4 regions of the Mesorhizobium sp. CO1-1-11 genome follow, and region 3 is predicted to be linked to each of the others. Evidence: predicted binding sites of a transcription regulator. Region 3 holds the regulator's gene; each other region holds the start of a gene.

Region 1 (7,652 bases), on a different contig from region 3:
ACTGCCCAAGGAGACCACCGCCTGGGGCCTCAACCAGGTTTGCGGTTCGGGCCTGCGCGCCATCGCGCTCGGCATGCAGCAGATCGCCACCGGCGACGCCAAGGTAATCATTGCCGGCGGCCAGGAATCGATGTCGCTGTCGCCGCACGCCGAGCACCTGCGCGCCGGCGTCAAGATGGGCGACTACAAGATGATCGACACCATGATCAAGGACGGGCTGTGGGACGCCTTCAATGGCTACCACATGGGCAACACCGCCGAGAACGTCGCCCGCCAGTTCCAGATCACCCGCGACGACCAGGACCAGTTCGCACTGGCCTCCCAGAACAAGGCCGAGGCCGCGCAGAAGGCGGGCAAGTTCAAGGACGAGATCGTCGCCTTCACCATCAAGGGCAAGAAGGGCGATACGGTTGTCGATCAGGACGAATACATCCGCCACGGCGCCACGATCGATGCCATGACCAAGCTGAAGCCGGCCTTCGACAAGGATGGCACGGTGACCGCCGCCAATGCCTCCGGCATCAATGACGGTGCCGCCGGCGCGCTGCTGATGAGCGAAGCGGAAGCCGCAAGGCGTGGCATCACCCCGCTGGCGCGCATCGCCTCCTGGGCGACCGCCGGCGTCGATCCGGCGATCATGGGCACCGGACCCATTCCCGCTTCACGCAAGGCCTTGGAACGGGCCGGTTGGTCGGCAGGGGATCTCGACCTTGTCGAGGCCAATGAGGCGTTCGCCGCACAGGCCTGCGCCGTCAACAAGGACATGGGCTGGGATCCCTCGATCGTCAACGTCAATGGCGGCGCCATCGCCATCGGCCACCCGATCGGCGCCTCGGGCGCCCGCATCTTCAACACGCTGGTCTTCGAAATGCGCCGGCGCGGCGCCAAGAAGGGGCTGGCCACCCTATGCATCGGCGGCGGCATGGGCGTCGCCATGTGCGTGGAGGCTTTCTGATAGACTTTGGACGGGCGGCGCAAGCCGCCCGTTTCACATGTGGTGCCTGTCGTAAATCCAGTGCCTGCCAAGCCCGACAACAGGGCGATTTCAAAAGGGGAAATGCATGACCAAGGTTGCAATCGTCACGGGTGGATCGCGTGGCATCGGCGCGGCGATCTCGATCGCTTTGAAGAACGCCGGCTATTCGGTTGCCGCGAACTACGCCGGCAATGACGAGGCGGCGGCGAAGTTCAAGGCGCAGACCGGCATTCCGGTCTACAAATGGTCGGTCGCCGACTATGACGCTTGCGCGGCCGGTATCAAACAAGTCGAGGCCGACCTCGGCCCTGTCTCGGTGCTGGTCAACAATGCCGGCATCACCCGCGACGCCATGTTCCACAAGATCACCCGCGAGCAGTGGAAAGAGGTGATCGATACCAATCTGTCCGGTGTCTTCAACATGACCCATCCGCTGTGGGGCGGCATGCGCGACCGCAAGTTCGGCCGCGTCATCACCATCTCCTCGATCAACGGCCAGAAGGGCCAGGCCGGTCAGGTCAATTACTCCGCCGCCAAGGCCGGCGACATCGGCTTCTCGAAGGCGCTCGCCCAGGAAGGCGCCCGCGCGGGCATCACCGTCAACGTCATCTGCCCTGGCTACATCGCCACCGAGATGGTCAAGGCAATCGACGAAAAGGTGCTCAACGAGCGCATCATCCCGCAAATCCCCGTGGGTCGCCTTGGCGAACCGGAAGAGATCGCGCGCTGCGTGGTCTTCCTCGCTTCGCAAGATGCCGGTTTCATCACCGGCTCGACCCTCACCGCCAATGGCGGCCAGTACTTCGTCTGAGACGTCTGCTCGCGCAGTCCAACGCTGCGGATTCATGCGTACCCTGCGATAAGCGGACCGGAAAATCGGTCCGCTTCCAAATGGCGCCTGACTCTTGGAAGACGCCGCTGTGACGCAATGCCCCAATCCGGCACGCAAAGCTTAATGCCGGTAGGCGCGTCTGTGCGAACCCTGTGATCAAGCCTGTGGATTCTCGGTGGATAAGCTGTTCACAACACAAGATATTGGGGGAACAAAAAGAGAAAATACGGCCGGCGCTGCTTTGTCGCCGATTCGTTCCGGCTTTGAGCCCAATGTTAAGATTAATGGCCGCGATAAGCTGCTATTCTTTAACGTCGAGTTTAGAAAGATTAACAGTTTCATAAGTTTAACGGGGCGCGCACCGTATCGCCCTCATCGTTCCCGGCGAAAGTTAACGGAAGGACCCGCCCAGCATAAAACGGGCCAGTTCGGCGATTCAGCATGTGGTGAGACTCGTGGAAACAAAATCCATATCTAGCCGTGAACAAAAGCTGAATCTGACGGAGTCGCCGATTCGTCGCTGATTCGTTCCAGACTCGTTCCAACTGTTAAGCAGGGGCTGATTTGCGGAGTGAGACGGGCGTCTCCGGAACCCTGCCGGAACATTCTGCTTTCGCTTCGCGCCCGAAATCCCTATGTGTCGGCTGTCATACGCGCCGTCCTGGCACGCTCCCGACCACGAGAGGCCAGAAAGCCTTATTTCCGAGCCGATGAACATCCAGCCGAAACACACCGAGCCGCTGATCCTGTCGGGCCGCGACGTGACCGCCGTGCTTGGGCCGACCAACACCGGCAAGACCCATCTCGCCATCGAGCGCATGGTGGCGCACGAAACCGGTGTCATCGGCCTGCCGCTGAGGCTGCTGGCCCGCGAGGTCTACACGCGCGTCTGCGAAAAGGTCGGTGCCAACAAAGTGGCGCTGATCACCGGCGAGGAGAAGATCCAGCCGCCGGGCGCCAGATATTCGGTCTGCACCGTCGAAGCCATGCCGCGTGAAACCGACGCCGCCTTTGTTGCCATCGACGAGGTGCAACTGGCCGGCGACCTCGAGCGCGGCCATATCTTCACCGACCGCATCCTGCATCTGCGCGGCCGCCAGGAGACGCTGCTGCTTGGCGCGGCCACCATGCACGGCATTCTCCAGCGGCTGCTGAAAGGCATCTCCGTGGTGACGCGGCCGCGGCTGTCGCATCTGGCCTATGCCGGCTCCAAGAAACTGACCCGCTTGCCCAGGCGCACCGCGATCGTTGCCTTCTCCGCCGACGAGGTCTATGCCATCGCCGAACTCATCCGCCGCCAGCAGGGTGGTGCGGCCGTCGTGCTCGGGGCGCTGTCGCCCCGCACCCGCAACGCCCAGGTGGCGCTGTTCCAGTCGGGCGATGTCGACTATCTCATTGCCACCGACGCGATCGGCATGGGCCTCAACCTCGACCTCGACCATGTCGCCTTCGCCCAGAACCGCAAGTTCGACGGCTACCACTACCGCAATCTGACGGCGGCGGAGCTCGGCCAGATCGCCGGCCGCGCCGGCCGGCATCTGCGCGATGGCACGTTCGGCGTCACCGGCCAGGTCGATCCGCTGGACGAGGACCTGGTCCAGAAGATCGAGGGCCATGACTTCGACCCGGTGAAGGTGCTGCAGTGGCGCACCGCCCAATTCGATTTCGCCAGCCTCGATGCGCTGAAGCGCTCGATCGAGACCAACGCCCCGGTCGAGGGTCTGACACGCGCGCTGCCGGCCGTCGATGCGCAAGCGCTCGAACATCTCTCCCGCGACGAAGACATCCGCGCGCTCGCCACCAACGCCAAGCGCGTGGCGCTGCTGTGGGAAGCCTGCGCCCTGCCCGACTATCGCAAGATCGCGCCTGCCCAGCATGCCGACCTCATCGCCTCGATCTACATGGATCTCGCCCGGCAGGGCCATGTCGACGAGAACTACATGGCCGAACAGGTGCGCCGCGCCGACACCACCGAGGGCGACATCGACACGCTGTCGCACCGCATCGCCCAGATCCGCACCTGGACATTCGTGTCGAACCGGCCCGGCTGGCTGGCCGATCAGGCACACTGGCAGGAAAAGACGCGCGAAATCGAAGACAGATTGTCGGATGCGCTGCATGAGCGGTTGACGAAACGCTTCGTAGACCGCAGGACTTCCGTCCTCATGCGGCGCCTTAGAGAAAATACCATGCCTGAAGCCGAAATCAGTCCTACCGGAACCGTCCTTGTCGAAGGCCATCATGTCGGCGAGTTGCAAGGGTTCCGCTTCACCGCCGACCAGACCGCCGGCGGCGAAGACGCCAAGGCCGTGCGCACTGCCGCGCAAAAAGCGCTTGCCGCCGAGTTCGAGGCACGCGCGGAGCGCTTCGGCGCCTGCGCCAATGGCGATCTCGCGCTCGGTTCGGACGGCACGCTGCGCTGGATCGGCGCGCCGATAGGCACGCTGGTCTCGGGCGAAGACGCGCTGAAGCCGCGCCTGGTGTTGCTGGCTGACGAACAGCTGACGGGTCCGGCGCGCGACAAGGTCGCGGCGCGAGCCGAACGCTTCGTCAATTTCCAGATCGAGTCGTTGTTGAAGCCGCTGGTCGATCTGAAAAACGCCGAGCAGATTTCCGGCATCGGCCGTGGCATCGCTTTCCAGCTGGTCGAGAATTTCGGCCTCATCAACCGTCGTGACATCGCCGAAGAGATGAAATCCTTGGACCAGGAAGGCCGCGCGGCGCTGCGCCGGCTTGGCGTCCGCTTCGGCGCCTACCACGTGTTCGTGCCGGCGCTGATCAAGCCGGCACCCGCCGGGCTGGTGACGCTGCTGTGGGCGTTGAAGAACGACGGCAAGGACAAGCCAGGCTTCGGCGACGTCGTCCACGCGCTGGCGTCGGGCCGCACCTCTGTTGTCATCGACCCGGCCTTCGACAAGGCCTTCTACAAGCTCGCTGGCTACCGCAATCTCGGCCGCCGCGCCGTGCGCATCGACATTCTGGAGCGGCTGGCCGACCTGATCCGCCCGGCGACCAACTGGAAGCCCGGCCTTGGCCAGCGTCCGGACGGCGCCTATGACGGCCAGTCCTTCATGGTGACGCCGCCGATGATGTCGATCCTTGGCGCCACCGCCGACGACATGGAAGAGATCCTCAAGGGTCTTGGCTATCGCGCCGAGCCGAAGCCGGCCGCGGAAGTCAAGGCACGGCTGGAAGCGCAGGACAATGCCGCGCGGGAAGCCGCCGCGGCCAGGCAGGCAGCCGAAGAAGCAGCCCGCGCGGAACAAGCCAAGGCGGCGGAAGAGTCGGCCGCCGAGGGAGCCGAACTGGTGCCGGATGCGGCAACCGACGTGGAGACGGAGGTTCCAGCAGAAGTCGCCGCCGACGCGCCGGTGGAAGCTGTCGCGCAAGAGCAGGCGGAAGCCACCGCTGAAGTTGCGGAGGAACCTGTAGCCGAAGCCGCTGTTGAAGCCGCCGAGCCGGCGCCGGTTGAGCCGCGGGCCGAACCTGAAACTGCCGAGGTAGACGCGGCACCCACGGAGGAAACCGCAGCGGCGGAGCCCGCCGTCGAAGCCTCCGCGTTGACGGAAGCCGCCGAACCGGCTGCCGTGGCGGAAGCCGCCGGCGAACCCGTGCCGGAAGCCGAAGCTCCAAAGCCGATCCTGCTGTGGCGCCAAGGTCGCTTCGACCAGCGTCCGCGTCATCGCGACGGCCGCAACAACCGGCCGCAAAACGGACAGGCGCGCGGCCGAAGCAACGCGCCGGCCGGCGGCGAACAGGCAGCAGCCGCGCCCGCGGACCGTCCCGCGCACGAAGGGCGCCGCGACGGCGCCGGAAAGCCGCGCTTCGACCGCTCGAAGTTCAAGCCCAAGCCGCAAGCTGAGGGCGCTGAGCGCCGCGACGGCCGCCCGCAGGGCGAGCGTCCCGAGCGCCGAGAAGGGCGGCCAGACTGGAAGGGCGGCAGGCCGGAAGGCAAGGGTGCCGATCGCGGCGGAAAGCCCGCTTTCCAGCCCAAGCCGCGCGAGGAGCGCCCGGTGCGTTTCGATCCGGACTCACCCTTCGCCAAGCTCGCCGCCTTGCGCGACCAATTGAAGAAGTAAACTCGCTTCGATGGTTGCTGAAGGCCGTCAGCGCATCGACAAATGGCTGTTCTTCTCGCGCGCGGTGAAATCGCGCTCGCTGGCGGCCAAATTGGTGGTCGCCGGCCGCGTGCGCATCAATCGCGACAAAGCAGCGCAGGCCTCCGATCTGGTGAAGCCAGGCGACGTGCTGACCATCACGCTCGACCGGCGTATTTTCGTCTGGAAGGTGCTCGGCGCTGGCGCGCGGCGCGGCCCGTCCGAGGAAGCCCGCACCCTTTATCAAGACATGTCGCCCCCGACCGCACCGAAGGGCGACGCCCCGCCCGATGCTATCGCGGCGCTGCGCGAGGCAGGCAGCGGCCGCCCCACCAAAAAAGAGCGTCGCCAGACCGACCGATTGCGCGACGAAGATTGAGCCTGCCGATCGACGCAGATGTGCGCTCCCGCGGCAACGGCAACCAAAAGCGGATTTTGCACCGGCAAACCAACGTCGGTGAGGGATGCGGGACCGTCGCGGCACCGCCGATCTGAAATTCAATTCCCAAACTCTGGCGCCACTGGGAATGGCTACCCTTGCAAGCAGCCGATAAAGGCGTTACCTCACGGAAAAAGCCAACAAAAACGGGACGTCCCGGAGCCGACCGATGACCTATGTCGTGACCGACAACTGCATCAAATGCAAATACATGGACTGCATCGAGGTCTGTCCGGTCGACTGCTTCTACGAAGGCGAGAACATGCTCGTCATCCATCCCGACGAGTGCATCGACTGCGGCGTCTGCGAGCCGGAATGCCCGGCCGACGCGATCAAGCCCGACACCGAGTCCGGCCTCGACAAATGGCTGCAGATCAACACCGAATATGCCGATAAATGGCCCAACATCACCGCCAAGAAGGAGCCGCCGGCCGACGCCAAGAGCTTCGACGGCGAGGCCGGCAAATTCGAGAAATACTTCTCCGCCGAGCCCGGCGAAGGCGATTGACAACACCGCTGTAAAGGCTTGTATGACGCAGCGTAACAGGCACGCCGGATTAACCGCCTTGACAGGCGGCGATTGGTTGTGGCCTTCGCTTACGCAGCAAAACCTTGATTCTTCCGACTTTTTGTGTTACATCAGCGAAACATGCCGGTGACACAACGTCGATTTATGGCGCAGACGCCCCAAATCACTGAAAGGTGAAAATCCCATTCCGGACCAGAGCGATCTGGGCCAGGCGGTCGCAATTCTTGCGGTTTGCCGGTCCCGGCTTTTCCGGTGGGTTCATCTGTTGTGCGGCTAATGATCGGTGACCCCGATCACGTGAGTTCAGCCGGCACCGCCGCCGGCCCACAACAAGGAGTTCAGGGCGTAATGGCAACGATCACCCCGCAGAAGAAGTCCACAGCTGCACGTCACGGTTTCAAGACCGGCGAGTTCATCGTCTATCCGGCGCATGGCGTCGGCCAGATCGTCTCGATCGACGAGCAGGAAGTGGCTGGCCACAAGCTGGAACTGTTCGTCATCGACTTCCAGAAGGACAAGATGCGCCTGAAAGTGCCGGTCGCCAAGGCGACCTCGATCGGCATGCGCAAGCTGTCGGAAGAGGATTATGTCGAGCGCGCGCTGAAGGTCGTGCAGGGCCGCGCCCGCGTCAAGCGCACCATGTGGTCGCGCCGCGCCCAGGAATATGATGCCAAGATCAATTCGGGCGACCTGATCTCGATCTCGGAAGTCGTGCGCGACCTCTATCGCGCCGACAACCAGCCGGAGCAGTCCTATTCCGAACGCCAGCTCTACGAGGC
Region 2 (7,652 bases), on a different contig from region 3:
CTGCGAGGCCAGCCGGATGCGCTGGCTTTCGCCACCCGACAGCGTGCCGGAATTGCGCGACAAGGTGAGATAGTCGAGCCCGACATCGTTGAGGAAGCGCAGACGCTCGCGGATTTCCTTCAGGACGCGGACAGCGATCTCGTTCTGCTTGTCGTTGAGCTGCGCCGGCAGGTCGGTGAACCATTTGTCGGCGTTGCGGATCGACTGTTCCGTCACTTCGCCAATGTGCTTGCCGGCGATCTTCACCGCCAGCGCCTCCGGCTTCAGCCGGTAGCCCTTGCAGACCGGGCAGGGCGTTGCCGACATGAAACGCTCGATCTCCTCGCGCATCCAGGCGGATTCGGTCTCCTTCCAGCGGCGCTCGAGATTGGGGATGACGCCTTCGAAGGTCTTGGTCGTCTTGTAGGAGCGCAGGCCGTCATCATACTGGAAGGTGATCTCGCGCTCGCCGGTGCCGCGCAGGATCGCTTCCTGGGCTTGCGCTGAAAGATCCTTGAACTTGTCGCCGAGCTTGAAGTCGTACGCCTTGCCCAATGCCTCGAGCGTCTGCGAGTAATAGGGCGAGGTCGATTTCGCCCATGGGCTGACGGCGCCGTCGCGCAGCGACACGTTCTCGTCCGGCACCACGAGGTTGGGGTCGATGGCGCGCTGGCTGCCGAGACCGTCGCAGGTCGGGCAGGCGCCAAACGGGTTGTTGAAGGAGAACAGCCTGGGCTCGATTTCCGGAATGGTGAAGCCGGAAACCGGGCAGGCGAACTTTTCCGAGAACAGGATGCGCTCATGCGTCTCGTTCTTCGACTTGTTGACCGAATCCTCGCCAGTCTGGCTGGCATCGAGCGGCCTGTCGGCGAACTCGGCCACTGCCAGCCCCTCGGCCAGCTTCAGCGCCGTCTCGATGGAGTCGGCAAGCCTTGTGGCAAGGTCGCCGCGAACGACGATGCGGTCGACGACGACGTCGATGTCGTGCTTGTATTTCTTGTCCAGCGCCGGCACATCGGCGATTTCATAGAAGACGCCGTCGACCTTGACGCGCTGAAAGCCCTTCTTCTGCAACTCCAGCAGTTCCTTGCGATATTCGCCCTTGCGGCCGCGCACGATGGGCGCCAGCAGGAACAGGCGCGTGCCTTCCTCGACGGCCAGCACCCGGTCGACCATCTGGCTGACCGTCTGGCTCTCGATCGGCAGGCCGGTGGCCGGCGAATAGGGCACGCCGACGCGGGCAAACAGAAGGCGCATATAGTCGTAGATCTCGGTGACGGTACCGACCGTCGAACGCGGGTTCTTCGACGTGGTCTTCTGCTCGATCGAGATGGCCGGCGACAGGCCGTCGATCTGGTCGACGTCGGGCTTTTGCATCATTTCGAGGAATTGCCGGGCATAGGCCGAGAGGCTCTCGACATAGCGGCGCTGGCCTTCTGCATAGATGGTGTCGAAAGCAAGCGACGATTTGCCGGAGCCCGACAGGCCGGTCATGACGATCAGGCTGTCACGCGGCAGGTCGAGATCGACATTCTTCAGATTGTGTTCGCGCGCCCCGCGAATGGAAAGATATTTATGGTCGGCCATGTCAGGTCGCCGCCTCAGATCTGGAATTTGTGGGATAGGCGGGTTTCCCCGGCCATTCCCTATGTAGTTATTTTTGCCGCCACGTCGAGAGACGCCACAATTCTCGACAGAAGTCGTTTAACCGCCTTTCGCGCGAGGGGGCAAGCGGAAAGAACAAAGACCGAACACGCTCCTGACAAAGCTGTGCGGAAGCTGACCCGAACGTAAGCTTCCGGCGATCACATTTTTCCGTAACCGGCTATTGATGGTTGACGCGGCCAACTCACGGGAGCAGTCTTGCGAAGTCAGCGAAGCCGGCCGTCTATCGATGGCCTCGCCGCCCCAAGGCGGCCTGCGAGACGCCGCAGGCATTTGCGATTTGCGCTTCACGACGACAATGTCGCAACGGACAAGAGGAGCGGAGCATGACGCCACCGGATAGTCCCCCAGGGCTTCAGTTGTTACTGGAGCCGCGGCAGGCATAAGTGCCAAGGGCAGGCGTTTGCGCCACCCGACAAACCGTGACCTGCCGTATCCCTGAAAATCAGAGACTGCTAGTCGGATCGTCGGCTGAATGCCGCGAAGCATCCGAAATCAAACGCCGGCAGTACACTCCCGGCAAAAATGGGTTTGAGATCCAGAAAAGCCCCGCCCGTTTGCCCAAGGCACGGCGGGGCTGTTCTTTTGGCGGGCTCCAGTTGGAAGGCCCGATCTTTGCCTATCTGGGTGGCTTGGTCCCGCCAACTCCGACATCGACGGTGATGCTGCCGGAAATCCTGACATTGGTATTGCCGATCTTGAACTGCCCGTTGCCGCTGCTGGGGAACGCGTCGTCGGGTTCGGGCACCGGGGCCGGCTTGGCGATGCGATAGCCGCCGGTTACGCCGGGCAGGGCGCCTTTCCGAACCGACGACGAGGCCTCGTCGGCAAGTGCCGACCTGGACACAAGGCCGACGATGGCAAGCACCATGGCGGCCGTGACACGGTGCGATGTTCCTGATCGATGAGTGTCGGTCATCCCCTTGTTATAGGGGCCTGCCGCCACCGGAACCAGAGCGGGATCGTCAAATCTTCGACAAGCAGCAGGGTTTGACTCACTCTGGTCCTACGCAGCCTTTTTGCGGGTGTCGAACACATGGTCGACAATTCCCCACGCCTGGGCCTCGCGGGCGGTCATGAAATGGTCGCGGTCGAGCGTGCGTTCGACGTCTTCATAGCTGCGGCCGCAATGCTGGGCGTAGAGTTCGGTCATGTGGCGTTTGGTCTGGCCGATGCGTTCGGCGTGCCGCTGGATGTCGGAAGCCTGGCCCTGGAAGCCGCCCAGCGGCTGATGCAGCAGGATGGTGGCGTTGGGCAGGGCGATGCGCCGTCCGGCCGTGCCCGCCATCAGCAGGAACGATCCCATCGATGCTGCAAAGCCCATGCACACGGTCGACACCGGGCAGCTGATATACTGCATCGTGTCGTAGATGGCGAAGCCGCTGGTCACCATGCCGCCCGGCGAGTTGATGTAGAGCGAGATCTCCTTCTCGGGATTGTCCGACTCCAGCGACAAAAGCTGCGCGCAGACCAGCGCCGAGACGTCGTCGTTAATCTCCCCGTTGACGAAGACGATGCGCTCGCGCAGCAGCCGCGAAAAAATGTCGAATGCGCGTTCGCCGCGGCTCGATTGCTCGATTACCATCGGCACAAGACTGGCAACACCGCTCATTTTCTGTCTCCAATTTTCCGTGTTCAAGCCGCGTGCAGCAGCAGAAGGCGTGGGGTGTTCGCGGCTATAGGCGTGCCGGTCCCGTGCAGCGAAAGTCGGCAGCCTGCCCCCGCCATGGCCACGGCCGGCATCGCCTTGCGAGCAAAGCCGTCATGGAGGATGCGCAGATGCGTGCCGCCGGAAACGGTTCGGGCGAGTGTGAAGGTGACGGTGCTGTCGAGTGGGTGCGCGGCATCGTCCGACCGCTCGCGCCAGGAATAGCGCAGCAGGCGTTCGGGCTCGGCATCGAGAATCTCGCATTCGATCGCCGCGTCTTGACCGGCGAAGGCAAAGCGGCTGCCGGTCTGCGGCCTGATGTCGTTGGGCATCATCCAGGCGGCGAGCAGTTCCGGCACGGTCAGCGCCCGCCAAACCTTTTCCGGCGGCTCGGCAAGATCGTATTCGAACTCAATCGCATCGGGAGAGACTTCGCTTTGGCTGTTCATTGATCCATGTCCTTCAAAACCGTCTTCAGCCTTTCGATGCGCTCCGGCCAGAAGGTACGGTAGCGTTCGATCCATGAGAGCAGCGGGGCAAGCCCCTGCGGATCCGCACGATAATAGGCGTTGCGGCCGGAGCGCCGCTCGACCACGAGGCCGGCGCCCCGCAGCACCGCCAGATGCTGCGACACCGCCGGTTGCGACACCGTCAGGCCGCTGCGCAATTCCGACACGCTCATCTCGCTTGTGGCGAGACGCTCAAAGACGGCGCGGCGTGTCGGGTCGGCCAAGGCGCGGAAAATCTCTGCTTCGATCATGACAAAAGCATAAGTCGATACTTATCGATTTGGCAAGCGCTGTTTTGAGACCCATATGCGGCGTTCCGGCATTGCTGCCATTCCTTGACAATTGGCGGCGGTGCATATAGGAACGAAAAGGGAACAAAAACCTTGTGGGAAAAGCCAGCCTTGGCAAGCGGCTGACGTGCGTAGCCTGTAAGGTGCTGCGACAAAAATTTGTTTCGGATAGCGCGGAGAAATATCATGGCGGGTAGCGTCAACAAGGTCATTCTGGTCGGCAATCTCGGCGCTGACCCTGAAATCCGCCGCCTGAACTCGGGCGAGCCGGTCGTCAACATTCGCATCGCGACGTCGGAAAGCTGGCGCGACAAGAATTCCGGCGAGCGCAAGGAAAAGACCGAGTGGCATAACGTCGTCATCTTCAATGAGGGCATCGCCAAGGTGGCGGAGCAGTATCTGAAGAAGGGCATGAAGGTTTATGTCGAGGGCCAGCTGCAGACGCGCAAATGGCAGGACCAGACCGGTGCCGACAAATACACGACCGAAGTCGTGCTGCAGAAATTCCGCGGCGAGTTGCAGATGCTCGACGCGCGTGGCCAGGGTGAGGGCGGTCAGGTTGGCGGCTACAGCGGTGGCGGCAGCAGCCGTGGTTCCGATTTCGGCCAGTCGAGCCCGAACGAAGGGTTCAACCGCGGTGGCGGCAACGCTCCCAGGGGCGGCGGTGGCGGTGGTTCGTCGCGCGAACTGGACGACGAAATTCCGTTCTGATCGAAAGCCGCACCAAATAGCGAATGCCTTTACTTGATATGCCCCGAGGGTCCGCATGGACTTTCGGGGTTTTGCATGGTGGTTTTGAGCTGACGTTGGCGCGATCAGAGACGTAAGAGGACTGGCGATGAAGGCACGGGTAAAATGGGTCGAGGAGCGCACCTTCGTCGGCGAGTCCAGCAGCGGCCACAAGGTCGTGCTGGGCACGGCGTCAGGCCCGGAAGGCAAGACGCCGGGACCGAGCCCGATGGAACTGGTGCTGATCGGTACCGGCGGCTGCTCGGCCTATGATGTCGTCCATATCCTCGAAAAGGGGCGCGAGGCCGTCGAGGATTGCGTGGTCGAGCTCGATTCCGACCGCTCCGAAACCGATCCCAAAGTGTTCACCCGCATCCATATGCATTTCATCGTCAAGGGTCGGGCGCTGTCCAGCGACAAGGTCAAGCGGGCAATCGACCTTTCGATCGAAAAATACTGCTCGGCCTCCGCCATGATGGCCAAGACCGCGAGGATTACCCACGACTTTGAAGTCATCGATACGACCGCAAAATAAGCGGGCCTACGAGGCCATCAGCGCCTTGATGCCATCTGCCACGAACTGCACGGCCAGTGCCGCCAGGATAACCCCGAGCAGGCGGGTCAGGATCGAGCGGCCGGTCTGGCCGAGGATGCGGTCGATGCGTTCCGACAGCACGAATACCAGATAGGTTATGACGAGGCAGACAAGAATGATGCCGACCAGGGCCGCCTGCGCCGCAAAACCCTGAAACGAGCCTGAGAGCAGCACCGTCGCGGAAATCGCGCCGGGGCCGGCGATCAGCGGGATCGCCAGGGGGAAGGCGGCGATGTTGTGGATCATGTCCTTGGTGATGGCGACGTCGCCGATCTTTTCCTTGCGGTCCTGCCGGCGCTCGAACACCATTTCAAAGGCGATGAAGAACAGCAGGAACCCGCCGGCGACACGGAACGCCGGCAAGGTGATGCCGAACACCGACAGGATCGATGCGCCGGCCACCGCAAACAGCGCCATCACCAGAAAACCGATGACCGAGGCGCGCACGGAAACCTGGCTGCGCTCCTCGCGGTTCATGCCGCGTGTCACGGCGAGGAACAGAGGCGCCAGCCCAGGCGGATCGATGGTCACGAGAATGGTGACGAAGGCATTGAACAGGCTGTCGAAACTCGGCATCGCTGACCCTCCCGCCGGGCCAAGCCCGTACCCACATTGGTAGAGCAAAGCCCGGTCGGTGGGAACAGTCAGAACCGCAGGTTAGGCGGCAGCGCCGCAATAGGCCTCCAGGCGATAGCCGTCCGGATCGACAACGAAGGCCGCGTAATAGTTCTCGCCATAGTCGGCGCGCAGGCCCGGTCCGCCATTGTCGCTGCCGCCTTCGCGCAACGCCCCGGCATGAAAGGCACCGACGCTATCCCGTGTCGGCGCGGCGAAGCAGAAATGCAGGCCGGATCTTTCGTCCGCCGGCACCGGGCGCGCCGCCTCGTTGACCCACAGCGCGACAGCCTGGGGCGCGACAGCCTGGACACCATAGCCGAGCGAACCCGGCGATTGGCTGACGCAAGTGAAGCCGAGCGGCCTCAGCGCGGCATCGTAGAAACGTTTGGAGGCAGTGACGTCGCGAACGCCGATCGAGATATGATCGAACATGGTTTTCTCCATTGTTACTAAGGGTTGTGGGGTCATCTTTTAGTTTGACGACGCGCCAGGAACTCGACTTCGAGGTGCCAGTCCGCGCCGTCATGCGAGCGCTCGCCGAGCCATCGGAAGGAATTCTCGGTGATGCGCGAAAAGCTCCAGCGTACCGAGGAACCAGTGCCGTCGGCGCCGACCTGCACGATCGTGTCGCCTTCGGCGCGGCCGAGCTGGCGGCTGAAATACTGGTTGCGCGGGTCGCTCCAGAAGATGTGCCAGGCATCGATTCCGGGGTCATAGACCCGCAGCGTCGTGCCGTAAAAGGTCCATTTGCCAAGCGATGGCGAGGGGCCGGCGTCACGCGCGGGCAGGATCCAGACATCCTGGATGGCGCGGCCTTCCAGCGCCCAGCCGAAGTGCACCTCGCCGCGTCCGGTCAGCACCGTGCCGTCCTCGAGATGGCGCGCGGCGTCAAACGTCCACGCACCGACGAAGCGGCCGTAAAGGCTCAGTTTTTCGGCAAGCCCTTGGATCGGTCCGGGACTGTGCAAGGCTTCGGCAAATGTGGATTGGTCGGGCATGGCTGCGATCTCTTCTTGTCAGGAGACCGCGAGCAATAGGTGCCGCCGGGGTTTTGGGCTTGGGAAAAATTGCTATATTTCAGCCATGACGGCGACCGCGAATACCCTTGCATCCGGACCTGGCTGGCACGTGGCGGATGTGATCTGCACGGCCAGCGCCGGCGATCGGCCGTTCGAGGAAGTCCATCGGGATTTTTGCGTCGCGGCGGTCACCAGTGGCACCTTCCGCTATCGCGCACAGCAAGGCACCGCAATGCTCGCGCCAGGCAGCCTCCTGCTTGGCAATTCCGGCACATGCTACGAATGCGGGCACGAGCATGGCAGCGGCGACCGTTGCCTCTCCTTCCATTTCGGGCCGGCTTATATGGACCGGATCGTCGCCGACGTACCGGGCGCTGGGAAGCTCACCTTCGAGACGCCCCGCCTGCCGCCGTTACCCGCCATCGCACCGCTGCTGGCCGAGGCGGAAGCCGCGCGCGACATGGCCGACGCAGGCGCCTTCGAGGAACTTGCCCTGCGCATCGCCGGTGCCGCCGTGGCGACAATCTCAGGCGCAAGGCACGCCAGTCGCGATCCAAGCCGCCGCGACCAGAAAAGGGTTGCCGAGGCGGTGAGGCGGAT
Region 3 (7,652 bases):
CGCCATCGGGTGCGCGTCGCGGCGGAAGCCGGTGAAAAAGCGCGACATCTGCTCGTGCACCATTGTGTGGCGCGTTACGCGGTAGTCGAAATCGTCCTTCTGCGCCTTGGTCGGCAATTCGCCGTAGAGCAGGAGGTAGCAGACTTCGAGGAAGTCGCCATGTTCGGCCAGCTGGTCGATCGGATAGCCCCGATGCAGGAGGATGCCGGCGTCGCCATCGATGAAGGTGATCTCCGACTCGCAGCTTGCCGTCGAGGTAAAGCCGGGGTCATAGGTGAAGGCGCCGGTGGTGCTGTAGAGCGAGGCGATGTCGATGACGTCAGGTCCGACCGAGCCGCTTCGCACCTTGAATTCGTGAGTCTTGCCGGCGAATTCCAGCGTTGCCGTGGCCTCTTGGCCGCCCACATCCAGTTTTTTCGCAGCTTCGGTCATTGCAAACTCCTTCTTGTTTCCTCATGCCGGCAAAGGCAAAATCCGCAGAGCGACACGTCGAAATCACCGCAATGCGCGTATTCGCCACCGCATTCTAGGAGGTGCGTGCCAGATTGGGCCAAGGCCTAATGTTGCACTGCGAAACCCGCCTTTCAATGCCAATCTTCTTGGGCCAGTTTGCTCCTAATCGATTTGATCCGCTACGCGCGCCAGGCTTTCCTCACGCCCCAGAACGGCAAGCACGTCGAATACGCCCGGTGACGTGCTCTTGCCGGTCAACGCAGCCCGCAACGGCTGGGCCACGGCGCCAAGCTTGTGCCCGCCAGCCAGCGCAAAGTCGCGGATCGCGGCCTCGGCCGTGGCCGCCGTCCAGTCGCCTGACAGCGACTTCAAAGCTTCGTGAGCGCCACGCAGGATCTTGCGCGCGTCGTCATTGAGCAGGAGTGCCGCCTTGTCGTCGATCGGCAGCGGCCGCGCGGCAAACAGGAAGGCGGCGCCGTCGACAAGCTCGACCAGCGTCTTGGCGCGCTCCTTCAGGCCCGGAAGTGCTGCCAGCAGCTGCGCCTTGTTCTTCTCGTTGAGCCGCGCCGCCATCGCCGGGCCGCCCTCCAGATAGGGCAAGGTGGCGATAAAGATATCGAACAGCTCGGTGTCGGCCATACGTCGCATATGCGCGCCGTTGATCGCTTCCAGCTTGGCGAAATCGAAGCGCGCCGCGCCCTTGTTGACGTCGCCAATGTCGAACCACGAGACCATGTCCTCGATCGACATGATCTCGTCGTCGCCATGGCTCCAGCCGAGCCGCGCAAGATAATTGAGCAGCGCCTCCGGCAGATAGCCCATGGCGCGATAGGCTTCGACGCCGAGCGCGCCATGGCGCTTCGACAGCTTGGCGCCGTCGGCGCCGTGAATCAGCGGGATATGCGACATCGACGGCACGTCCCAGCCCATGGCGTTGTAGATCACGGTCTGGCGGGCGGCGTTGGTCAGGTGATCGTCGCCACGGATGATGTGGGTGACGCCCATGTCGTGATCGTCGACGACGACGGCATGCATGTAGGTCGGGTTGCCGTCCGAACGCAGGATGATGAAGTCGTCGAGATCCTTGTTGGGGAAGCGCACGTCTCCCTGGACCCGGTCCTGCACCACCGTCTCGCCCTCGGCCGGTGCCTTGATGCGGATGGCGCCCCTGACGCCGGACGGCGCCTCCGACGGGTCGCGGTCACGCCAATGGCCGTTATAGCGTGGCGGTAGGCCCTTGGCGCGTGCAGCTTCGCGCATTGCCTCGAGCTCGGCTGAAGTCTCGTAGCTGTAATAGGCCTTGCCCAGGCGCACCAGCTCCTCGGCCACCTCGCGATGGCGCGGCGCGCGCTCGAATTGGGAGACCGCGTCACCGTCCCACGAAAGGCCAAGCCAGGTCAGGCCATCGAGAATGGCCGATGTGGCCGCATCGGTCGAACGCTCGCGATCGGTGTCCTCGATGCGCAGCAGCATCGTGCCGCCGGTATGCTTTGCATAGAGCCAGTTGAAGAGCGCCGTGCGCGCGCCGCCGATGTGCAGATAGCCGGTCGGCGAGGGGGCAAAACGGGTGATGACCTTGTCGGGCATGGAACTCTCGGAAAACGTCTGAAGCTGGGTGCAGAGCGTGCGGACTTTCGCGCGTTGCGCGTTCATGTAGCATAGGACGTCGAGGGCGCAAGGGGCAGACCCGATGACTGGACGAGGCCGGGGCTTGGATCGGGGCGAGGATGCCGCTATCGGCGTCAGCGAGCGATCCCTGTTTGCGGCGCCTGCGACGATCCCACTGCCATCTCCGCTCGTGGCTGCACCCGAAACCAGGTCGCTGCAGGCAGGTGGGCAGGCGCCGGCGCCGGCTCCTGCCGCGGGCAGGATCGTGCGCGTGCGCCGGCAAATCGGCCTGGTATCCTTGCCTCGCCTGCGCCATGGCGTGGCCCGGGCGGCGGAGCTTGAACTCGACCGGGGCATCGCGTTCCTGCTGGTGCCGGTCTGTCTGGCCGTTGGGGCGATCGCCTATTTCTCGCTGGCGTCCGAGCCCGACTTTGCAAAGCCCGTCGCGGTCGTGGTGCTGATGGCGGTCTGTGCCTTCGTCTCGCGTTCCTGGCCCAAAACCCATCTGTGTCTCATGGCAGTGCTGTTGTGCGCGCTGGGCCTGCTCGCGGCGAAGGTCGAAACATGGCGAGCCGGAACCCGGATGCTGGGTTCGGAAATCTCCACGCAACTGACCGGCCGCGTGGTCTCGCTCGAAGAGATGGAGAGCGGCCGCATCCGGCTGACCATGGACGTGATTTCGACCGCCCGGCCAAAACTGCGCTATGCGCCGGAAAGGGTCCGGCTTTCCGCACGCAAGATACCGCCGGGAATGACCGCCGGCTCGCTCATCACAGGCTACGCCAAACTGTTGCCGCCGACCGGCCCGGTGCGGCCGGACAGCTACGACTTCTCTTTCGACAGCTATTTCGCCGGCATCGGCGGCAGCGGCTTCTTTCTCGGCAATCCAACGGTTGTTTCCGCCGACGACGGTGAGATGCCGCTATCGGCTCGCCTTTTTTCAGGCATCGAAAATGCCCGCGAAGCCATCGCCGACCACATCAGGGGCAGCGTCGGCGGCGCTGAAGGCGAGATCGCGGCGGCGCTGATCGTCGGCGTGCGCGCCGGCATACCCGATGAAATCAATGAAGCGATGCGGCGTACCGGCATCTATCACATCATCTCTATTTCGGGACTGCATATGGCGCTTGTGGCCGGCACCATCATGGGTCTGCTGCGTGGTGCCTTCGCGCTGTTTCCAGACTTTTCCGCGCGCCGGCCGGTGAAGAAATACGCGGCCGCCGCCGCACTGTTCTCGATCGCCGCCTATCTCATCATTTCCGGTGTCGTCGTTGCCGCCGAACGCAGCTTCATCATGCTGGCGGTGATGCTGATTGCCGTCTTCTTCGATCGCGCTGCCCTGACCATGCGCAATCTGGCGATCTCGGCGATCGCCGTGATCCTGGTCTCGCCTCACGAGGTTGTCGGCCCGAGCTTTCAGATGTCGTTCGCCGCGACCGCGGCCCTGGTTGGCGCTTATGCCGGCTGGGCCGATCACCATGCAGGAAAGACGCGGCCACCGCCGCCAAAGCGTTCCCTGGCGGGATTCCTGACGCGAAAATTCCTGCTGGCGACAGGAGGATTGGCCATGACGTCCATTATCGCCGGCAGCGCCACGGCACTGTTTGCCATCTGGCATTTCCAGCGGGTATCGCCGCTCAGCCTGTTCGCCAATCTGGCCGTGATGCCGATCGTGTCGGTCGTGATGTTCCTGGCCGTCGCCAGCGCCCTGCTGATGCCATTCGGACTGGATTGGCCGGCTCTCTACCTTATGGGCAAGGGCCTGACAGCAATGATCGCCGTGTCGGCGTGGATATCGGAGCGCTCTCCGGTCGATGGAGTCGGGCTGATTTCGCAGCAATCCGTGCTGCTGGTCACCGTCGCGCTGGTTATCGCGACGATGGCGACGACATGGCTGCGGTTCGCGGCGCTGCCATTCGCGCTTGCCGGCCTGTTGACTGTGTCGCACACGCGCGCGCCCGATGTGCTGATCTCGGAAGATGCGCGGCTGGTCGCGCTGCCGATCGGCAATGGCGAACTGGCCGTCAACCAGGAACGTCCGAACGAATTCGCAACCGACAACTGGAAGCGCGCCCTGATCTCCGAAACAATCGTCAAACCGGAAATGTTCGACACGACAGACGGGCAATTCGATGTTGCCAGTCCCACCGACCTGCCGCCAGGATCGCCTTTCTACTGCCGCGAAGGCCTGTGCCTTGCCAGGCACCCTTCCGGCGCGATCATTGCCTATGTCGAGGACCGCAAGACCACCTGGAAAGCCTGCGCTTTCGCCGACCTGATCATCGTCAATGACGCAACCGCCTATGACGTCTGCCACAATCCACTGGTTCTCGTCGTCACCAAACGGCAGCTCGCCCGCAAGGGAAGCGCTGCCGTCTTCTTCAATCCCCAGTCGGCCACGACCCGGGCCGCGATCGCATTCGCCGTCGACGGACCATACCGGCCCTGGCACGAACAGCGAAAATTCTCACGCGAGGCGAGGGGGCTGCCGCCGTACAAAAAACCCGACAAGCCCGATGGCAAGCCGGCTCAGTAGCGCCTGATCAACCCGACCAGCTTGCCTTGTACCTTGACCCTGTCCGGCCCGAAAATGCGTGTTTCGTAGGCTGGATTGGCGGCCTCGAGCGCGATCGAAGCGCCTTTGCGGCGGAACCGCTTCAGCGTCGCTTCCTCTTCGTCGACCAGTGCCACGATAATTTCGCCCGGGCTTGCCGTGTCGGCATTGCGGATAATGACCGTGTCTCCATCGAAGATACCGGCCTCGATCATCGAGTCGCCCTTGACCTCCAGCGCATAGTGCTCGCCGCCCATGATCATGTCCGGCGGCACCGAGATCGAATGCGTCTGATGCTGGATGGCATCGATCGGCACACCGGCGGCGATACGGCCCATGACCGGGATGGACACGGCTGAAACCGCATCGTCGTCGTTGCCGGCCGCGGGCAGGCGCGAAGGCGCAGCGGCCGGCCTGATCTGGCGTCCGGCGCTGCCTTGGCCAAGGCTGCCTTGGATGATGCTTGGCGAGAACTTCTTTGCCGCATTGAGGCCCGGCGCGATCGAGTCCGGCAGCCGCAGCACTTCCAGCGCGCGTGCCCGATTGGGTAGCCGGCGAATGAAGCCGCGCTCCTCCAGCGCCGTGATCAGGCGATGGATCCCCGACTTGGAGGCAAGATCGAGTGCTTCCTTCATCTCGTCGAAGGAAGGCGGTATCCCGCTTTCCTTGAGCCGTTCGTGGATGAACATCAGCAGTTCATGTTGCTTGCGTGTCAGCATGGCGGCCCCCAAGACATTGAACGAAAGGTTGAACCAGAATCGAAAAAACAAACCCAGAACAAACACTATCTGTTCCAGTTGTGTTCTGCAACCGTTTAAAGTTTAATGAATTTGTTAAGGGGTCGGAAGTTTTTTGCCCGCGACGGCGGGCAGCAACCAGCCCTTTCCGCCATCGGCAGGCGCATTGAAATCGTTTTGGTTAATGGCCTGTGGCCCATCCGCCGACGAGGCTTTGGCATCAGCTAGTTGGAAGGTTCTCCTCGGGGGGACGTATAATTCGCGGAGCCATTATTCGCGGAACGAAACGAAACCAAAATGCCAACGATTGGTAGCTTCGGGCGGCCATGGATCCGGGCGTTCGGCGCACCGGCCAGCGCGTTCGAATAGGCGTCGCTGAGGTTATCCCGAACCCGCCTTCAAGCTGCCGGCGCGAGCGGCGTATCTGGTAGCGCCGCTGTCTTCGCTGTGGACATAGACGTGCAGTGTGTAGCCGATATGCGCCGTCATCAGCGCCTTGGCCCGCTCGATGTCACGGTCGAGCGCCGCTTCCATGATCGCGGTATGGTGTTCGATCGCAATCGCTTCGCGCAGCGCTTCGATTGCCTCTTCATAGCCATCCTTGAGGCCGGCCGCGGCCCGCAGTGTCGGCGCCAGACCAAGAAAGCGATGATGCCGGCGCAGCTGATCCGAGATCGTCGAGCGGAACCGCAACAGCCAGTCGCATGTGGCGGCGCTCAGCAGCGCCGCATGGAAGGCCTCGTGGTTCTCGTCCCATCTGTCGACGGCCGCGTCCGAGGGATCGTCGACCGCCGTCTTGCAACGCGAGAGCCGGTAGTAGGCGGTGACCACGGCATCCTCCCACTCCCTGCCGCCTTTTTCCATCGATTCGAGGAACAGGGGTATCTCGACCACCATCCTGGCGCGTGCCAGATCCTCCAGCTCGGCCCGCGACACCGGAGCCACGGCAAAACCACGATTGCTGATGGCGGTGACCAGGCGTTCGGCCTCGAGCCGCGACAGGGCTTCGCGCAACGGTGTCCAGCCGACGCCATAGGTGCCGCGCAGCGCACTCAGTTTGAGCGGGGCGCCGGGCATGAGGCGCGTGGTCAGGATGTCGCGCCGCAACAGCTGATAGGCGGCTTCCGTTTTTGTGGAACTCGTTTCATCCCGCATGGTGATCAATCCGTCGTCTGGCGAAAGTATATATGATATTGGGTCACAGCAACAATTATATATAATGTTTGACACAGACCGGCGGACTCACCATGATCGCCGTAGCCGCCGCGTTTCCAAGCGGCCCTGATCAAATCTGGGAGGAAATGATGTTGAAGTCGAAATCCGCTTGGTTGTCGGGCTTGGCCCTGGCAGGCGCATTGATGGTCAGTGCCGGCAGTGCCGCGGCCGATCAGATCCGTATCGGCATTGCCAATTTCGGCGAGCATCCGCAATTGAACGCCGCCATAGCCGGCTTCAAGAAGGCGCTGACGGATAACGGCTTCGTCGAGGGCAAGGACGTCGTCTACACGGAGAGCCACACCAATTTCGATGCGTCGCTGGTGCCGCAGATGATCGCCAAGCTGCAGGCCGAGCAGCCCAAGCTGATCTACACCATCACCACGCCGGTCTCACAGATCGCCAAGAAAGCGCTCGCCGGTTCCGGCATTCCGATCGTTTTTGCCGCGGTCACCGATCCGGTGGCGGCCAAGCTGGTGCCGTCATGGGACGCCGGAGACGAAGGCATGACCGGCGCCAGCGATCTGCAGGACGTCGCCGCGGTGATGGCCTTCACCAAGAAGCTGCTGCCGAACGCCAAGCGCTTCGGCGTGCCTTATAATCCCGGTGAGGCCAATGACGTTGCCTTGGTCGAAAAGATCAAGGCGGCGGCACCGGCCGCCGGTTTCGAGGTGGTGGAGGTCGGCATCGACAACGTCAATGACATCCAGCAACGCATCGCTTCGCTCGCCGGCAAGGCCGACGTGATCTACGGCCCGGCCTCGAACCTGATCCAGCCGGCGATCGCCGCTGTCTCCGCGGCCGCGCGCCAGGCCGGTATCCCGGTCGTCAACTCCGATGACAGTGCGGTCCGTAACGGCACCGTGCCGGCGAGCTTCGCGGTCAATTACACGCAGGTCGGCGTCAACGCCGGCAACATCGCCGCCGAGATCCTCAAGGGCAAGGATCCCAAGACGATCGCGCCGTCGCGCCCGGCCTACAAGGACCACATGGCAACGATCTCGCGCAAGGCGATGGCCGCGTTCGGCATCGAGATACCGGCTTCAATGGCCGATTGCGGCTGCATCGTCGACTAACATCGGAAC
Region 4 (7,652 bases), on a different contig from region 3:
TCTCCTGCATCTGGATGACATCGCCTTCCATGCCGGTCACCTCGGCGACGCTCGTCACCTTGCGCTTGCCGTCGGAAAGTCGGGTCAGCTGGACGATGATGTCGATGGCGCTGGCGATCTGGCTGCGGATCGACTGCACCGTCATCGGCATGCCGGTCATACCCAGCATCTGCTCGAGGCGCGAAATGCAGTCGCGCGGCGTATTGGCGTGGATGGTCGCCATCGAGCCTTCGTGGCCGGTGTTCATGGCCTGCAGCATGTCGAAGGCTTCCTCGCCGCGGCACTCGCCGAGGATGACGCGGTCGGGACGCATGCGCAGCGCGTTCTTGACTAGGTCGCGCTGTTTGAGCTCGCCATGGCCTTCGATGTTGGCGGGACGCGTCTCCATGCGTGCGACATGCGGCTGCTGCAATTGAAGTTCCGCCGCGTCCTCGATGGTGATCAGTCGCTCGTCTTCGGGAATGAACGCCGACAGCGCGTTGAGCATCGTCGTCTTGCCTGTGCCGGTGCCGCCCGAAATGATCGTCGTCTTGCGGGCGTGGACGGCCGCGGCCAGCACTTCGGCCATGTTCTGTGTGATGGCGCCGAATTCGACGAGCCTGTGCAGGCCAAGCTTGTTCTTGGAGAACTTGCGGATCGACACCAGCGGGCCGTCGACGGCCACCGGGCGGATGGCTGCGTTGAACCGCGAGCCGTCCAGCATGCGAGCGTCGACCATCGGTTGCGATTCATCGACGCGGCGGCCGACGGCGGCCACGATCTTGTTGACGATTCTGAGCAGATGCGCCTCGTCCTTGAACGGGATATGGACCTGCTGCAGCTTGCCCTTCTTTTCGACGAAGCAGTTCTGATGGCCGTTGATCAGGATATCGTTGATATCGGGATCCTTGAGCAGCGGCTCGAGCGGGCCGAGGCCGACCATCTCGTCGACGATGTCGTCAACCAGCGCGTCGAGTTCGGCGGTGTTGATCGCCATCCGCTCCTGGCGGGTCTTTTCCGATACGAAATCATGCACTTGCCGGCGCATCTCCTCCTTGGGCAAGCGCTCCAGCGCGACGAGATTGATCTCCTCGAGCAGCATCCGGTGGATGCGCACGCGGGCATCGAGCACCTTGTTGGCATTCTTTGCCGGCGCCGCCTCCGCCTTCGCCGGCAAAGCCTTCCGGCTGGTCGGGATGACGACTGCATGATGCGCGACCGGCGTCGATTCAGCCGGGCGCGGACGCGCGTCACGATTCTGCAGGGTGGAAAAACGGCTGGTCATCCAGCTTTCCTTTTCAAGAGGCCCCTGCCGAAGCCGAACAGCGACTTCGACTTGCCCGCGGTTGCCACCGCCTCTTCCGGAAGGATGATCTTCTTCAGGTCGTTGACGACATTGGCATTGGGATCGATCTCGTGCAGCGGCACGCCGCGGTCGACCGCCTCGCGCACCAGCCGGTAGTTGTTGGCGATCCCGCCGACAAAATGCTCGCCAAGGATTTCCTGGACGTCCGCCTGCTTGATGCCGTTGTCGAACATCTTCTGCTCGAAACGGTTGACGATCACGTTCGGCTTCACTTCCTTGCCGGCGGTCTCGTAGACGGCCTGGATCAGCCGCTGCGTATGGCGCAGGCACGGCACCGTCATTTCGGCAACGATGTAAAGCTTGTTGGAACCGAGCAGTACCGTTTCCGTCCACGGAAACCAGGTGCGCGGCATGTCGATGACGACATTGTCGAAATAGGCCGAAACGAGGTCCAGCATGCGCACCACGACATCGGTCTTGAATGAGCGCATTTCGGCCGGATGCGTCGGCGCCGCCAGCACACACAGTCCGCTGGCGTGCTTGGACAGCATCACATCGAGCAGTTGCCGGTCGAGGCGCTCAGGCTGGTTCTCGATTTCGGTGATGTCGAAACGCGGCTCGAGATCGAGATATTCGGCGCAGGCACCTTGCTGGAAATTGAGGTCGACCACGCAGGTCGAGGCGCCGCGCGTCACCGAATGATGCAGCTGGAACGCGGTCTGCAGTGCCAGTGTCGTGGTGCCGACGCCGCCGGCGGCGGGCATGAAGGTATAGATCTGCGACTCGGTGTTTTCCTCGCGCCCGGGCCCCTGCAGAGCCCGCACGACCGAACGCACCAGATCGGCCGTGGTGATTGGCTTGACCAGGAAATCGGCGACCTTGAGCTGCACCAGGATGCGCACGGCCGCGGCGTTGAACTCCTGGGTGACCACGACCACCGGTGCCTTGCCCTCGAGCCGGCGCATGACGCGCTGCAGGGACTCGATCTCCTCGAGTTTCGCTGCATCCATGTCAACGATGACGACGCCGAACTCGGCCTCCTGGACCTCGCCGCGCAGCTCGGTAACGTTCTTCTCCACCGTCATGAGCTGGATGATCTCGGAGGCGGCAAAGGCCGTCTTCGTGTCCTGCGCGAAGGCCCGGTCTGTCGAGACGAGCAGGATTTTCTTGGTGCTGTTTGCCATTCTCGCCGCCTGTGAGATCGATCGCCGTCTGGATCAGTTGTCGGTGGTCGTTTGCGCTGCCTTGGCACCGGCCGCCTGATCGGGCGTGACGGGTCCGGCACTGCCACGCTTGGCAGGCACGAGAAGTCTCGTGTTCTGGACGCCGTACTTCCACGGGTCGACCATCTGCATGACGGTGTTGGCGGCCTGCGCCTCGCCGGCGCCGGACGTCACCCCTTCGCTGCGCACGTAGTCGTCGCTGGTGCAGCCGCTTGCCAGGCCGGCAAGAAGCAGGCCGATGCACGATCTCAGGATCAGACGCATGGCTCAGTCCTTCGGCAGGTCGAGGAAATGACCGACTTTGGTGGCAGGAGCGGCCCGTGCGGCACTGCCGTCGGCCAGCGCCAGCGCGCGGCCCGTATCCGGCGCCTTCACCTCCTCGGTGTTGTTGAGGAAATAGTCGACATTGCTGGCTGGCTGCGTGCCATCGGTCGGCTCAGCCATTTTCTTCGACGGATCGACCGGCTTGACCAGATAGGGCGTGACGATGATGACCAGGTCGGTCTCGCGCCGCTGATAGGATTTCGACGAAAACAGCGCTCCAAGCACCGGCATCTTGCCAAGGCCGGGAATGCGAGACGTGGTAATGTCGTTCTGGGACTGCAAAAGCCCGGCGATCATGAAGCTCTGGCCGTTCTTCAGGTCGACCGAGGTCTTGGCGCGGCGCACGATGAAGCCGGGCACGGAAATGTTGCCGATATTGTAGGACGCCGACGCATCGATCGAGGAGACTTCCGGCGCGATGTCGAGGCTGACCAACCCGTCCTTGAGTACGGTCGGCTTGAAATCCAGGCTAACGCCATATTTCTTGTAGCTGACCGAAATCTTGCCGTTGTCCTCCGAAACCGGGATCGGAAATTCGCCGCCGGCCAGGAAGCTCGCTGTCTCCCCTGAACGCGCGATCAGGTTCGGCTCAGCCAGCCGACGGGCAAGGCCGCGCTCTTCCAGCGCCTTAATGGCAATGTCGATCGAGACGCCGTTCGACAGCAGTCGGCCGATGATCTCGCCGGTCCCCGCCGCTGGGACCGTGCCCGGATCCAGTGAAATGTCGCGACCGCCGAAGCCGTAGGCGAAATTGGCGCTGTATTTCGCGCCCAGGTCCTGCCCTGCCTGGCGGTTGATCTCGACGAACCGGACATTGAGCTGAACCTGCTGCGACGAAGAGATATTGACCGAGTTGATCACTTCCTCATTGCCGGAAAAGCGGCTGGCGATCTTGCTTGCCTTATCCGCTGCAACCGCGTCATCCGCCTCACCCGACAGCACGACACGGCCGTTGGCCGAGCCGACCTTGATCTTGGCGTCCGGCACACTGGCACGGATAGTGTTCGCCAATTGGTCGGTGTCGAGCGTCACCTCGATGTCCACGGTGCCGACGAGCTGCTTGTTCTGGTCGAACAGCGCAATGCCGGTGGTGCCGAGATTGTTGCCCAGCACATAGAAGGATTTGTCGGTCAGCGGGTTGACGTTGGCGATCTCCGGATCACCGATGACGATCTGGTAGAAGGCCGCGCTCGTCATGATCGTCTTGGGCTTGCCCTTGGCAACCTTGATCGACGCATTCTTGGTCGACGAGACATAAACGATGTCGTTGTCCGCCTTCGCCGCTCCGGGCAAGGCAAGCACGCCGCTCGCAGCCAGGGTAAACGCCATCGCCAGGGCGCGCACCAAGCGCGACCGAGCCGTCATTCGATATAGGGTACGCATCAACATTGTCCCGTCCCGCCCGGTCCCCACCGGTCTTTACTTCTGGTCCCGCGTTGGAACCTGATATTCCTCGGCCTGCGTGCCGCGCGTCACGATGATCGTCTTGAATTTCGGCTTCTCCGGCTCCTTCGCTATGGCATCGAACAAGGAGCCGGCCACGGCCTGCGTCTTGGAAGCGACGGATCCGCCGAAGGAAGAGATGGTGGTGACGCCGTTCTTGCCATCGCCGCCTTCGCTGGCGGAGCGAAGCGACAGCGACAGCGTTCCGACGGTGCGGGCAAGCGCCACTTTCTGCGCGCCGTCGCTCGTCACCTCGAGGGTCACGGAATTGGCCACCTGCGGCGTCGTCTGGCGCTCGTCGGCGCCCTGCCCGACGCTGAGCACCTTGGCGTCGGCAACGACGATCTCCGAGGTGATGGTCGAACCGGCAGCCCCTTGCGCGTTCTTGGCGACTTCCTGGATTTCGCCGGCATCGCGCGTCAGCACGACATCGACCCGGTCGCCCGGCGTCACGAAGCCACCGACGCCGGCGATCTCGTCGGTGCGGATGGTGACCGCCCGCATTCCGGGCGTCAGCATGTTGGACAGCGTTGCGCGGCCGTTCGGTCCCGACAGCTTGGTGAGCAGCACCGGCTCGTTGATCTCGATCGGCGACAGCGCGACCCGACCGCCTTCGCCGAGCAATCCATCGATGGTGGCAAAGGCGCCCTGCGGAAGGGAATCCTGCGGCCACGGGATTTCGCTGAGCTTGGCGCGGTCGAGCTCCATGCCGTAGCGCAACGGCGCGTTCGCCACCACGATGGTCTTGAACTCGATCCTGGGCGCGGCCGGAGCGGCGATCGAGGCCGTTTTCTCCTGGGCATCGGCCTTCGCTTGGCTCTTGACCCAGAAATCCGCGGCAAAGATCGAGATCGCGCCGAAAACGGCGGCGATGCCGATCATCGTTATGGCCTTGCCCCTCACGCCGAAAACCCCTGATGCCCGTCGTTTCTTGTTATGTTGGGCTCACGCTAGGCGGCATTGTTAAAGAATCAGGAATATTGCACGGCGGCATTTGACCTATTTCCGCCCGCTTGGTTATCGAATGGTTTTAGGGTAAGAGCAGTTAAATCCCCGAACGTAACAGGAACCTCCGTCGCTTGGCGCTGAAAAGCGTGGCAGTATCGACGGGGTGATTCGCAGCTTGGACTCTATGGCAGGCATGGACGACAACAACGATCTTTTCGGCAATCTGGAAAAACAGCCGCAGCCGGTTCGCACGCCGGCGCGCCCGGCGGATCCGCTGGTACAGGCGGCCGCCAGGCGTCCAGCCGCAACCAAGGATGGCAGCGAGGGCTACAGCGCCGCCGACATCGAGGTGCTTGAGGGCCTTGAGCCGGTGCGCCGCCGGCCAGGCATGTATATTGGCGGCACCGACGACAAGGCGATGCACCATCTGTTCGCCGAGGTCATCGACAATTCGATGGACGAAGCGGTTGCCGGCCACGCCACCTTCATCGATGTCGAACTCTCCGCCGACGGCCATCTCACGGTTACCGACAATGGCCGCGGCATTCCGGTCGACATGCACCCAAAATTCAAGAAGCCGGCGCTCGAAGTCATCATGACGACGCTGCATTCGGGCGGCAAGTTCGACTCCAAGGTCTACGAAACATCCGGCGGCCTGCACGGCGTTGGCGTCTCCGTCGTCAACGCCCTGTCGGATCATCTCGAGGTCGAGGTGGCACGTGGGCGCCAGCTTTATCGCCAGCGCTTTTCGCGCGGCGTCCCGGTGACCGGACTGGAGCAGCTCGGCGAAGTCCACAACCGGCGCGGCACAAAAATCCGCTTCCACCCCGACGAGCAGATTTTCGGCAAGGGCGCCGCCTTCGAGCCGGCGCGTCTCTACCGCATGACGCGTTCGAAGGCTTACCTGTTTGGCGGCGTCGAGATCCGCTGGACCTGCGATCCCTCCCTCATCAAGGAAAAGGATCAGACACCGGCCAAGGCGGAATTCCATTTCCCAGGCGGCCTCAAGGATTATCTGAAGGCGTCGCTCGGCGATGAATTCCAGGTGACGCGCGAAATCTTCGCCGGCAAGAGCGACAAGCAAGGCGGCCATGGCTCGCTCGAATGGGCGGTGACCTGGTTCGGTGGCGACGGCTTCATCAATTCCTACTGCAACACCATCCCGACCGGTGAAGGCGGCACCCACGAAGCCGGCTTCCGAAACGTGCTGACGCGCGGCCTGCGCGCCTATGCCGACCTCGTCGGCAACAAGCGCGCCTCGATCGTCACCTCGGAAGACGTCATGATCTCGGCCGCCGGCATGCTGTCGGTGTTCATCCGCGAGCCGGAATTCGTCGGCCAGACCAAGGACAGGCTGGCGACGATCGAAGCGATACGCATCGTCGAGACCGCGATCCGCGACCCGTTCGACCATTGGCTGGCCGATAATCCGCAGGAAGCCTCGAAGCTGCTCGACTGGGTGATCGCGCGCGCCGACGAACGGGTGCGCCGCCGCCAGGAAAAGGAAGTGTCGCGCAAGAGCGCGGTGCGCAAGCTGCGCTTGCCGGGCAAGCTCGCCGACTGCACGCAGAACGCGGCGGCGGGTGCCGAACTCTTCATCGTCGAAGGCGATTCCGCCGGCGGCTCGGCCAAGCAGGCGCGCGATCGTGCCAGCCAGGCCGTCTTGCCGCTGCGCGGAAAAATCCTCAACGTCGCCAGCGCCGGCAATGACAAGCTGGCCGCCAACCAGCAGATATCGGACTTGATCCAGGCGCTCGGCTGCGGCACGCGGTCAAAATACCGTGACGAGGATTTGCGCTACGACCGCGTCATCATCATGACCGACGCCGACGTCGACGGCGCACACATCGCTTCGCTGCTGATCACCTTCTTCTACCAGGAGATGCCGGCGCTGGTGCGCGGCGGCCATCTCTATCTGGCGGTGCCGCCGCTTTACTCGATCAGGCAAGGCGGCAAGGTCGCCTATGCCCGCGACGACGCCCACAAGGACGAGCTTCTGCGCACCGAATTCACGGGGCGCGGCAAGGTCGAGCTTGGCCGCTTCAAGGGCCTGGGCGAAATGATGGCCGCGCAGCTCAAGGAAACCACCATGGATCCAAGGAAGCGCACCTTGCTCAGGGTCGATGTGAACGAAGTCGATTCCGCCACCAAGGACAGGGTCGACGAGCTGATGGGCACCAAACCCGAAGCCCGCTTCCGCTTCATCCAGGAACGCGCCGAATTCGCCGAGACGGAAGTGCTGGATATCTAGCCGCTGGCGCGTTTAGCTTGCGTTCCTGACATGGAGACCAGCATGTGACCTGGGCGCGGCTGAAAACCTATTTCGAGACGAGCCTGGCCGGGCTGACGCAACCGACACGCTCGGACTGGATTTTCGCGCTGCGCACCGTTTTGGCCGGCATGATCGCATTGCTGGCCGCTTACGCGCT

Evidence for each region. Region 3 encodes LexA, which represses DNA repair genes until DNA is damaged. Its sites were predicted from a motif close to TGTTCNNNNTGTGTTCNG; they were not measured.
Region 1: a site for LexA is predicted at 2,335-2,352, ahead of LB554_RS22695 (helicase-related protein). Genes of this name have one in related genera too.
Region 2: a site for LexA is predicted at 4,161-4,178, ahead of LB554_RS12170 (single-stranded DNA-binding protein). Genes of this name have one in related genera too.
Region 4: a site for LexA is predicted at 5,329-5,346, ahead of parE (DNA topoisomerase IV subunit B). Genes of this name have one in related genera too.

Annotation. Positions count from the first base shown of each region.
Region 1 is NZ_JAIUHE010000020.1:86,844-94,495, forward strand. Features, by position in the region: gene LB554_RS22680 (acetyl-CoA C-acetyltransferase) at 1-955, shown strand, start outside; gene phbB (acetoacetyl-CoA reductase) at 1,062-1,787, shown strand; gene LB554_RS22690 (hypothetical protein) at 1,984-2,286, shown strand; gene LB554_RS22695 (helicase-related protein) at 2,519-5,887, shown strand; gene LB554_RS22700 (RNA-binding S4 domain-containing protein) at 5,898-6,284, shown strand; gene fdxA (ferredoxin FdxA) at 6,514-6,852, shown strand; gene LB554_RS22710 (CarD family transcriptional regulator) at 7,222-7,652, shown strand, end outside.
Region 2 is NZ_JAIUHE010000009.1:26,821-34,472, reverse strand. Features, by position in the region: gene uvrA (excinuclease ABC subunit UvrA) at 1-1,566, opposite strand, end outside; gene LB554_RS12190 (hypothetical protein) at 2,264-2,563, opposite strand; gene LB554_RS12185 (ATP-dependent Clp protease proteolytic subunit) at 2,651-3,256, opposite strand; gene LB554_RS12180 (SRPBCC family protein) at 3,280-3,741, opposite strand; gene LB554_RS12175 (ArsR/SmtB family transcription factor) at 3,738-4,052, opposite strand; gene LB554_RS12170 (single-stranded DNA-binding protein) at 4,278-4,802, shown strand; gene LB554_RS12165 (OsmC family protein) at 4,930-5,355, shown strand; gene LB554_RS12160 (MarC family protein) at 5,362-5,991, opposite strand; gene LB554_RS12155 (VOC family protein) at 6,073-6,465, opposite strand; gene LB554_RS12150 (hypothetical protein) at 6,498-7,031, opposite strand; gene LB554_RS12145 (helix-turn-helix transcriptional regulator) at 7,117-7,652, shown strand, end outside.
Region 3 is NZ_JAIUHE010000022.1:101,283-108,934, reverse strand. Features, by position in the region: gene gltA (citrate synthase) at 1-432, opposite strand, end outside; gene gltX (glutamate--tRNA ligase) at 616-2,040, opposite strand; gene LB554_RS23975 (ComEC/Rec2 family competence protein) at 2,144-4,597, shown strand; gene lexA (transcriptional repressor LexA) at 4,591-5,334, opposite strand; gene LB554_RS23965 (GntR family transcriptional regulator) at 5,734-6,507, opposite strand; gene LB554_RS23960 (ABC transporter substrate-binding protein) at 6,657-7,643, shown strand.
Region 4 is NZ_JAIUHE010000009.1:164,502-172,153, forward strand. Features, by position in the region: gene LB554_RS12760 (CpaF family protein) at 1-1,264, opposite strand, end outside; gene LB554_RS12765 (CpaE family protein) at 1,261-2,469, opposite strand; gene LB554_RS12770 (hypothetical protein) at 2,503-2,772, opposite strand; gene LB554_RS12775 (type II and III secretion system protein family protein) at 2,776-4,221, opposite strand; gene cpaB (Flp pilus assembly protein CpaB) at 4,252-5,178, opposite strand; gene parE (DNA topoisomerase IV subunit B) at 5,417-7,474, shown strand; gene LB554_RS12790 (FUSC family protein) at 7,519-7,652, shown strand, end outside.